Regions from separate parts of the Streptomyces sp. NPDC050564 genome, predicted to be linked through region 2. Evidence: riboswitches for the same ligand, from Rfam matches in the RefSeq annotation. Region 2 holds a riboswitch; the other holds the start of a gene.
The links. Region 2 has a riboswitch for S-adenosylmethionine ahead of ACIBK0_RS39035 (amino acid ABC transporter permease). Riboswitches for the same ligand answer to the same signal wherever they lie in the genome.

Region 1 (5,170 bases), on a different contig from region 2:
GGGCCTTGACGGCGACGGACTTGAAGGTGCCACGGATCTTGTTGACGACCAGGGTCGACAGGGCCTCGCCCTCGACGTCCTCGGCGATGATCAGCAGCGGCTTGCCGCCCTGCATGACCTTCTCGAGGAGCGGGAGCAGGTCCTTGACGTTGGCGATCTTCGAGTTGGCGATCAGGATGTACGGGTCGTCGAGGACGGCCTCCATACGCTCCATGTCGGTGGCGAAGTACGCCGAGATGTAGCCCTTGTCGAAGCGCATACCCTCGGTGAGCTCCAGCTCCAGACCGAAGGTCTGGGACTCCTCGACGGTGATGACGCCTTCCTTGCCGACCTTGTCCATGGCCTCGGCGATGAGCTCGCCGATCTGGGTGTCGGCGGCGGAGATGGAGGCCGTGGAAGCGATCTGCTCCTTGGTCTCGACATCCTTGGCCTGCTCGAGCAGGGCACCGGAGACGGCCTCGACGGCCTTCTCGATACCGCGCTTGAGGGCCATCGGGTTGGCGCCGGCGGCTACGTTGCGCAGACCCTCGCGGACCAGCGCCTGGGCCAGGACGGTCGCGGTCGTCGTGCCGTCACCGGCGACGTCGTCCGTCTTCTTCGCGACCTCCTTGACCAGCTCGGCACCGATCTTCTCGTACGGGTCCTCGAGCTCGATCTCCTTGGCGATGGAGACACCGTCGTTGGTGATCGTGGGGGCGCCCCACTTCTTCTCGAGGACGACGTTGCGGCCCTTGGGGCCAAGGGTGACCTTGACGGCGTCGGCGAGCTGGTTCATCCCGCGCTCGAGACCGCGCCGTGCCTCCTCGTCGAACGCGATGATCTTGGCCATGTGAAGTGGTCCTCCCGGACGGGGTGGATTGCTCCGGACCGTGCCCGCGCCCGCGACGGACGGCCTGCAAGCCTTGTGGTTCCTTGCCCCACCGGCTTGCGGACCTCGCTGACCCGATCCAAGTTCTGTCACTCTCACTCGGAGAGTGCTAACGCCAATGATTAGCACTCGGCCCCCTCGAGTGCAAGATGCTCCCGCGCAACGAGCCCATTGAGGGGTGGTGGTCGAGCGACGGGCGGGCGCAAGCGCCTCTCACGAACGGGAGGGATCCGGGAACGCACGAAGGGCCCGCGTCCCTGATGGGATGCGGGCCCCTCGGCGTGAGTGCGTCGGTGGCCGTTCGCGCCGGGATCAGACGGCGAGCTTGACCATGTCCGCCTGCGGACCCTTCTGGCCCTGCGAGATCTCGAACTCCACTCGCTGACCCTCTTCAAGGGTGCGGTAGCCGTCCATCTGAATCGCGCTGTAGTGCACGAAGACGTCCGCACCACCGTCGACCGCGATGAAGCCGTACCCCTTCTCCGCGTTGAACCACTTGACGGTGCCCTGAGCCATGCCTAACTCCCCTATTACTGGCCCTTGCACAGATCCACACTTCGCGGATCCGGGTCAGACCTCACCCCCCAACGGTTGGGGGTGTGCGCCGGAACGCGTCGACCGCGGCTGAATGTATCTGTCCAACTGCCGTCTGCAACAGGTCAATCGGACGAGAATTCTGGGCACGGTCGATCGGGAAAATGCGGAGAATTCGCGAAGATTCAGGGCAAGTCGGGCCCCGTAAATGCCATAATCGGCTCAAAAAGGTGGGGCACTTTGGCTACTTCTTGTCGGCTGTCGCGCAGATGCTCATATGCGTCCGGCATGAAAAGCGAAGCAGCTTCCCCAACTCTACCGTGCTCAACCATGCAGAATTGCCCCCTCCGTTTCTCTCACGGAGGGGGCAATTCGATGAACTCTTAGTGATGAGCGTTACCTACGGTAACAATCTCACCTTGGGTGACGGGTTCAGCCGCCCGCGACCGCCGGGATGATCGACACGCCCGCACCGTCGGGCGTCGCCGTCTCCAGACCCTGCTCGAACCGCACGTCGTCGTCGTTGACGTACACGTTGACGAACCGACGCAGCTTGCCCTGGTCGTCCAGAACGCGCGCGGCGATACCCGTGTGGTTCTTCTCCAGGTCGGCAAGGACCTCGGCGAGGGTCCCGCCCTCGGCCGTCACCTCGGCCTGACCGCCGGTGTAGGTGCGCAGGATGGTGGGGATGCGGACGTTGACGCTCATGATGCGAGGCCAGCCTCTCGGAAGGAGTCCAGGTTCGGGCGGATGGTCGCGGTCAGGCCGGTGCCGGCCACCGCGTCCAGGGTCTTGAGGCCGTCGCCGGTGTTGAGGACGACCGTGGTCAGGGTCGGGTCGAGGAGGCCGTTCTCGATCAGCTTCTTGGCGACGCCGAGGGTCACACCGCCCGCCGTCTCGGCGAAGATGCCCTCCGTGCGCGCAAGGAGCTTGATCGCGTCGACGACCTGCTCGTCGTTGACATCCTCCACCGCACCGCCCGTGCGGCGCGCGATGTCGAGGACGTACGGCCCGTCGGCCGGGTTGCCGATGGCGAGCGACTTGGCGATGGTGTTCGGCTTCTGCGGCCGTACGACGTCGTGCCCGGCCTTGTAGGCGACGGACACCGGCGAGCAGCCTTCGGCCTGGGCGCCGAAGATCTTGTACGGCTTGTCCTCGACGAGGCCGAGCTTGATCAGCTCCTGCAGACCCTTGTCGATCTTCGTGAGCTGGGAGCCGGAGGCGATCGGGACGACCAGCTGGTCGGGCAGACGCCAGCCGAGCTGCTCGCAGATCTCGTACGCCAGGGTCTTGGAGCCCTCCGCGTAGTACGGCCGCAGGTTGACGTTGACGAAGCCCCAGCCCTCGCCGGCCGGGTCGCCGATCAGCTCGGAGCAGAAGCGGTTCACGTCGTCGTAGTTGCCCTCGATGCCGACGAGCTCGCCGCCGTAGATCGCGGCCATGACGACCTTGCCCTGCTCCAGGTCGTGCGGGATGAACACGCAGGAGCGGAAGCCGGCGCGGGCGGCGGCGGCGCCCACCGCGCCGGCGAGGTTGCCGGTGGAGGAGCAGGAGAGGGTGGTGAAGTCGAAGGCGCGGGCGGCCTCGATGGCCTGGGCGACGACGCGGTCCTTGAAGGAGTGCGTCGGGTTGCCGGAGTCGTCCTTGACGAAGAGCTTGCCGGCGTCGACACCGAGCTCGCGCGCCAGGTTGTCGGCCTTGACGAGCTTGGTCCAGCCGGGGTTGATGTTCGGCTTCTCGGCGACGTCCGCGGGGACGGGCAGCAGGGGCGCGTAGCGCCAGATGTTCGCGGGGCCCGCTTCGATGCGCTTGCGGAGTTCCTCGGTGTCGTAGGCCGAGAAGTCGTACGCGATCTCCAGCGGGCCGAAACACTCCTCGCAGGCGAAGACCGGGCCGAGCGGGACCCGGTGCCCGCACTCGCGGCAGGAAAGCGCGGCGGCGGGGCCGAGATCAACGGCGTCTACGGTGTTCGTGGTGCTTGCAACAGTCTGCGCAGCCATGGAGGCGAGGCCCTTTCTCCTCATCTTCCTCACGACGCACTTCGCCGTGAGACGGATTTGGCACCTTCCCTAGCCGGGAGCCTCGCCACGTCAACGTGACAAGACCGGCTGGAGGGTTGCCGGGGCTTCAACGGGCCGTATCCCTCTGCCCCTCTGGATGAGCGGTATTCGGTTGTTGAACTATTGATCACCATGCGCGCCGATGATCTACGCAATGCGATGGTCATCCGCGTTGTTCAAGACTGTAACCGAAGGCCAGGACAGTTGAGATAGTCGTCCGAACCGCGAGATGGATCACACCGTGCGAGACGGGGTGATCAGACAGTGAGGAGCCGCAGACTGTGCTGAAGGAAGTCGAGCGCTGGCTGAGCACACGCTCCTGGTCCGTGACCGATCGCCCGCTCCACCAACTCATGGCCGCCAAACGCACCACCGGGTCGACGGTCAGTGTCGTCCTGCCCGCGCTCAATGAGGAGGAGACCGTCGGCGAGATCGTCGCGATCATCCGCCACGATCTGATGCAGCAGGTGCCCCTCGTCGACGAGATCGTCGTCGTCGACTCGGGCTCGACGGACCGCACCTCCGAGGTCGCCGCCGCCGCGGGCGCGCGCGTCGTGCACCGGGACGCGATCCTGCCGCGCATCCCGACCGTGCCCGGCAAGGGCGAGGTCCTGTGGCGGTCGCTGCTGGTGACGAGCGGGGACATCATCTGCTTCATCGACGCGGACTTGAAGGAATTCTCGTCCGACTTCGTCTCCGGGATCGTGGGCCCGCTGCTCACCGAACCCGGCGTGGACCTGGTCAAGGCGATGTACGACCGTCCCCTCGGCCAGGCCGCGGGCCAGGGCGGCCGCGTCACCGAGCTGATGGCCCGCCCCCTGCTGAACATGCACTGGCCGCAGCTCGCGGGCTTCGTCCAGCCGCTCGGCGGCGAGTACGCGGCCCGCCGCTCGCTGCTCGAACAGCTGCCGTTCCCCGTCGGGTACGGCGTCGAGCTGGGCATGCTCGTCGACGCCCTGCACCTGGTGGGCCTTGACGCCCTCGCCCAGGTCGACGTGGGCGTCCGCAAGCACCGCCACCAGGACGGACAGGCGCTGGGCCGCATGGCCGCGGCGATCTACCGCACCGCCCAGCTGCGCCTGGCCCGCGGCCACATGATCCGCCCGTCGCTCACGCAGTTCGAGCGGGGCGAAGAGGGCTTCGAGCCGCGCACCCACTCCGTTGACACGGAAGAACGCCCTCCGATGGTGGAAATCTCCGAGTACCGGAAACGGAAGGCCGCGTAGGCCGTGTCCGTGACGGGCGCGGGGAACTGCGCGGCCGGCCCCCGCCGGCCCGCGGATCCCGCGCGGCGCCGCATTGCATACAGCCGAGGGGAACGTTTGAGCGTTTCGGTGCCGGGCTAGGTTTCGTGGCATGGCTTCAACGCACGGTGCCCACCGGATCCTGGTCGCCTCCAACCGCGGCCCGGTCACCTACGAGGTGCGCGAGGACGGCTCGCTGAACGCCAAGCGCGGTGGCGGCGGGCTGGTCTCGGGCCTGTCGGCGATCGGGCCGGACGCGGGCGCCCTGTGGGTGTGCTCGGCACTCGGCGACGGGGACCGCGAGGCAGTGCGGCGCGGGGTCGGCGAGGACGGCGTACGGATGCTGGACATCGATGCCGAGGTGCACGCCGACGCGTACAACGGCATCGCGAACTCCGTGCTGTGGTTCGTTCACCACATGCTGTACCAGACGCCGCTGGAGCCGGTCTTCGACGCGGAGTTCC
Region 2 (5,170 bases):
CGGGCCATGGCCGGGTCGAGGCCGACCCGTTCCATGAGCTCGGCCGCACGGGCCCGGGCCCGCTGCTTGGACCAGCCGAGCAGCCGCGGCACCGTCGCGATGTTGTCGAGAATCGTGCGGTGCTGGAACAGGCCGGCGTTCTGGATGACGTAACCCATGGAGCGGCGCAGGGCGTTGACCGGCTGGCGCAGGATGTCTTCGCCGTCGACCCGGATGGTGCCGCTGCTGGGCTCGACCATGCGGTTGATCATGCGCAGCGTGGTGGTCTTGCCGCAGCCCGAGGGTCCGACGAGAACGGTGATGGAGTGGTTCGGTATCTGCAGAGACAGGCGATCGACGGCCACCGTGCCGTCGGCGTATCGCTTGCTGACCTCTTCGATGGCTATCAAGCGTCGAAACCCTTCGGGAACGGCTTTGCTCGTACGTGGCGCGATCGCGTGCACGAGGGTGCGTAGTCTAGCCAGTTGATGTTCGATCGTGGTTGCCGCAGGTTACGGATCCGAGAGTGGCCCGGTGTCGTGATGCACACGTGAGCCACGGCAGTGGGGAGGATGCGCGGGCGCGGACGAGGACCGGTCGTTCTTGTCACCGTGACTCACGCCTTCTCCGCAAGCAGGCGCGGGAACCACGGTCTCACCGGTGGGCACGAGCGGGGCGGGCAGCGCTCGGACCCATGCGCTCGCCGTGCAGGACGCGGAGGTGCAGCGCGGCCCAGGTGCGGTAGGGCCGCCAGTTCTCGGAAACCTCGGTGAGGCCCCGGCCGGGCCCGTACCGCTCGGTGATCTCCGCCTCCAATCGGCGCTCCTGGGTCGGCAGTGTGTCGGGGTGGTTGGCGCCGCGCAGGACGACGAGCTCGGCGGAGAAGACGCCCAGCCCCTTGACCTGCTGGACCTGCCGCACCGCCGCCGCCGGGCCCAGGGCGCGCAGCCGGGCGCCGTCGAGGAGCCCGTCGAGCGCGGCGTCGGCCACGGAGTGCAGGTACTCGGTTTTGCGCCAGGGCAGTTCGAAGTCCAGGCCGAGCAGCGCCTCGGGGGAGGGGAACGCGCCGCCTGTGCCGTAGCGGGCGACGAGGTCGTCGCGCATGCGCCTGGCCGAGGTCATCCCCGTGCGCTGGGTCAGCACCGCCCAGGTGGCGGCCTCGTAGGGCGAGTGGAAACCGCACGGCCGCAGGCCCGGCCATCTGGCCTGGACGTCGGCGATGACGGGGTCGCGTTCGGCGACCGTCGGCCAGCCGCGGGCGTCGACGTCCAGGGACAGGAAGCGGCGCACCTGCTCGGCGGCGGCGTCCAGATCGCCGTCGCCGACCGCCACGACCCGGGCCGTGCTGCCGTACTGGGTGACCTCCGCGGCGACGCGGCGCCAGTCGGCGTCGGCGTGGAAGACCGTGCGCAACGCCCCGGCGGCACCCGCCGCCGAGGCCGGCGCCAGCGGCGCGAGCTCCTCCCAGAACTCCCGGCTCGTGTCCAGCGACCAAGGGCCGGCCACCTCGAATTCGACCGCGTGCTGCACCATGTCCGACCTTCCGCTCGGGACACCGGCACTCGTGGACGGGCCGAGAGACCCGGCGCCGCTGTCTGTGCACACGACCTTGGCCTCAATACCTGACAGAATCCGTCAAGTATTTTCGCGAGGTCCGCCCCGGACCCCGGATGGGTGACGCCCAGCGGCGCGGCCCCCGCGTTCTGACGGTCAGTCGCGTCGGATCGCTCCCGTCGCGGACCGGTCGTGCCACACGCGCAGGGACCGGGCGCCGTGGAAGGCGGGATGCTCGTCGAGGCGGCGCACATAGGCGCGAAGGCGGCTGTGCCGGGAGAGGGGGTCGGCCGTGTCGAGGTGGTTGAGCGCCACCCAGACGTCCACGTCGGCGGCCGTCAGATCCTCGCCCAACACATAGGCGCGCGTGGCGAGCTGATGGTCCAACAGATCCAGAGTCGCCGAGCGGGCTTCCGGCCGCGCCGTCGAGGTGACGTCGCGGTCGAGGAGTTCGCGCAGGGCGTCGATGTCCGCGGCGAGGGCCGGCGGGTGCAGCAGGGGGATGCATGCTCCGTCATGGCAGGTCAGCAGGCCCGCCAGGTCACGAAGGATGTCGGGGGTGTGATTGCTGACGATGCGTCCGCTCCAGCGGTCGCACAGCGCGGGCGCGGTCAGCGGGCCCTCGTAATGGTGCCAGGTGGCCTCGTAGGCACTGCGGAGCGAGGCGAACGCGTCGGGTGTCTCGGCGGGGTGCGCGAGGATCGTGGTGGCCACCGAGTCCTTGAGGCCGAGCAGATCGAGGGTGATCGAAAGGCGCAGCGAACGCGGACAGCCCTCGGACAGATAGAGCTGATAGCGGTGCGGCGCAGGGTAGAAGCCACCGGCGGCACCGACACCGATGCGGCTGCGGATGCCGTGCGGGCGAGGGGACACGGACGGTCCGGCGCCTGCGGGGCGAGTGCTTGGACCGGACACAACTGGGCCCGGAACGCGCGACGTCGAGGCGCGGGCGACTGCGGTGGGGGCGCACGTGCCCGCGGTTGCGGCGTGCGTGCCGGTGGTGGCTGCGCTGGTGGCGCATGTGCCTGAGGTGGCTGTGTTCGAGGCGCGCGAAACGGTCTCGGGCATGACTCTCCAGGGGAACGACGAAGCCCCGGCCGCATGTTGGGCGGCAGCGGCGGAACGGAGTGACTGCGCTTGTGCACCGGCTCGGAGCGGCCGGACTAGTACGCGCTGGAGACCCGCTGCAAATCGATGTGCAGCCGTCTCGTCAGGTCGCTCCTGGGCATTCCCACCGGTCCCGCCTTCAGGGCCCGCGAGCCGCGAGACCACGCTTGTCCCGCCGCACCGGCGGGACCCGGTCGTCACCCGGGGCACCCCGTCGCGGTGGAAGGGTTGCCTGTCAGCGGGCCGGGGCCGATCACCGCATCGCGCAGGCAAGCCCACGTGACGAGGCGCTGACAATCGTGACCGTCCTCGTCAGTGTCAGTGCGCTCCGTGACGCCGTCAAGAAGGCGTGGACCCGGTCTCACCACGTGGTCATTCGGGCGGGTGGACGTTGACATCGGTTTCCGAGCGTGCCTAACTTACGCCGCAGATCGGTCATGAGTGTCAGCGAAAAGCCCTGGCTCGCTGGCCGGCAACCCTCGCGTCGCGGTGGGGTGCCCCAGGTGACGACCGGACCGGAAGACTTTCGGTAAGCGCGAGCCGCCCACGGGCGGAACAGTGACGGAGACAACGATGAACGCAGCGTCGAAGGTGGCCGCAGAGCGGCCCCGCGGCTGCGTACTGCTGTGCGCGAACCGCTGCGTCGATCTGCTCCGCGTCAACAGTGCCCTGTGTACCGCTTCGGGCTGTGCCCGCTGTCAAGGCTGACGGCGTCCTGAATCTCTGACGCGTACCGCTGCCGCGGTGCGCCCTCTGCCCGCCCAGCCCCCGGTACCGGCGTCTTCCCGTTCTTCGTCCTCCGCAGCCGTCCCCGTTGTGCTGCGGTGCCGTTGCGTATGCCGCGCCCGGGGTGTCCGACTCCGCTGGAGCCCCCTCATGAGTGAACCCCCTGGCGTCGCTGTGTTTCTTGCCGAGGCACCGCCCGCCGACTCCCCGGCGAAGCCGCTCACGGCCCAGCGCGTGCTGCCGCTGCGCCGGCCGGGCCGCTGGATTGCCACAGCCGTCGTCCTGGTCCTGGTCGCCCAGATCATCCACGGCCTGGCCACCAACCCCTTCTACCAGTGGGATCGCTTCCGCTACTGGTTCCTGCGTCCCACGATTCTCGACGGCCTGGTCATCACCCTCGAAGTGGCCGCGCTCAGCGCGGTGTTGGGGCTGCTGGGCGGAGTCCTGCTCGCCCTCGCCAGGCTCTCCGGGAGCCCGGTGCTGCGTGCGGTGAGCTGGGTGTACACGTGGCTGTTCCGCTCCGTACCGCTGATCGTCGTCCTGATCTTCCTCTACAACTTCAGCGCCCTGTACAAGACGTTGAGCCTCGGTGTGCCGTTCGGGCCGGCCTTCGTCACCTTCGACGAGTCCCGGCTCGCCACCGACATGACGGTCGCCGTGATCGGCCTCAGCCTCAACGAGGCGGCGTACGCGGCCGAGGTCGTCCGCGGCGGCATCCTCTCCGTCGACCAGGGCCAGCACGAGGCGGCTGCCGCGCTCGGCCTGCCGAAGACGTACCAGTTCACCCGGATCGTCTTCCCGCAGGCCCTCAGGTCCATCACCCCGAACTACGTCAACCAGCTGATCGGCCTGATCAAGGGCACGTCCCTGGTCTTCTACGTGTCGCTGCTCGACCTGTTCGGCTCGGTGCAGACGATGGGCAGCACCTATCCCGGCGACATCGTGCCGCTGCTGCTGGTCGCCACCGTCTGGTACCTGATCCTCACGAGTGCCGTGTCTATCGCCCAGTTCTACGTCGAGCGGTACTTCGCCCGGGGCGCGACACGCACCCTGCCGCCGACCCCGCTGCAGAAGGCGCGGACCGGCCTGACCGATCTGCTGGCCCGGCTGCGCAAGGAGGCCGCCGTATGACCACCGCCCAGACCCCCGACGCGCGACCCGCCGCGCTTGAAGTCCACGACGTGCACAAGTGGTACGGCGCCCACCGGGTACTCGACGGAGTCGACCTGACAGTGCGGCCCGGCGAGGTCACCGTCATCCTCGGCCCGTCCGGCTCCGGCAAGTCGACGCTGTTGCGGGTGATCAACCACCTGGAGAAGCCGGAAGTCGGATACGTCAGTGTCAACGGCGAGTTGATCGGCGTCAGGCGGCAGGGCGAGAGGCTGAAGGAACTCAGCGAGCGGGCCATCCTGAGCCAGCGCAGCCGGATCGGCTTCGTCTTCCAGAACTTCAACCTCTTCCCGCATCTGACCGTCCTGGACAACGTGGCCGCCGCGCCCGTGGCCACCGGGAGGCTGACCAAGCCCGAGGCCCAGGAGCTGGCACGCGAACTGCTCGGCCGCGTGGGCCTGGGCGAGAAGACCGGCGCCTACCCGCGCCAGTTGTCCGGCGGTCAGCAGCAGCGTGTGGCCATCGCCCGCGCCCTCGCCCTGCGCCCGGGAATCATCCTGTTCGACGAGCCCACCTCGGCACTCGACCCCGAACTCGTCGGCGAGGTCCTGGCCGTCATCAAGGACCTGGCGACCAGCGGCACCACCCTCGTCATCGTCACGCACGAGATCGGCTTCGCCCGCGAGGTCGCCGA

Region 1: it holds a riboswitch for S-adenosylmethionine, as region 2 does, so the genes downstream of both, thrC (threonine synthase) here and ACIBK0_RS39035 (amino acid ABC transporter permease) in region 2, are expected to answer to the same signal.

The regions. Positions count from the first base shown of each region.
Region 1 covers NZ_JBITGS010000019.1:51,696-56,865, forward strand. Annotated here, with positions in the region: gene groL (chaperonin GroEL) at 1-829, opposite strand, end outside; gene ACIBK0_RS28390 (cold-shock protein) at 1,181-1,384, opposite strand; gene ACIBK0_RS28395 (MoaD/ThiS family protein) at 1,835-2,110, opposite strand; gene thrC (threonine synthase) at 2,107-3,402, opposite strand; SAM riboswitch class I at 3,420-3,566, opposite strand; gene ACIBK0_RS28405 (glucosyl-3-phosphoglycerate synthase) at 3,744-4,688, shown strand; gene ACIBK0_RS28410 (trehalose-6-phosphate synthase) at 4,819-5,170, shown strand, end outside.
Region 2 covers NZ_JBITGS010000033.1:81,616-86,785, reverse strand. Annotated here, with positions in the region: gene ACIBK0_RS39055 (ABC transporter ATP-binding protein) at 1-389, opposite strand, end outside; gene ACIBK0_RS39050 (DNA-3-methyladenine glycosylase family protein) at 634-1,512, opposite strand; gene ACIBK0_RS39045 (glutathione S-transferase C-terminal domain-containing protein) at 1,690-2,406, opposite strand; gene ACIBK0_RS39040 (putative leader peptide) at 2,697-2,762, opposite strand; SAM riboswitch class IV at 2,799-2,945, opposite strand; SAM riboswitch class IV at 3,074-3,182, shown strand; gene ACIBK0_RS39035 (amino acid ABC transporter permease) at 3,517-4,497, shown strand; gene ACIBK0_RS39030 (amino acid ABC transporter ATP-binding protein) at 4,494-5,170, shown strand, end outside.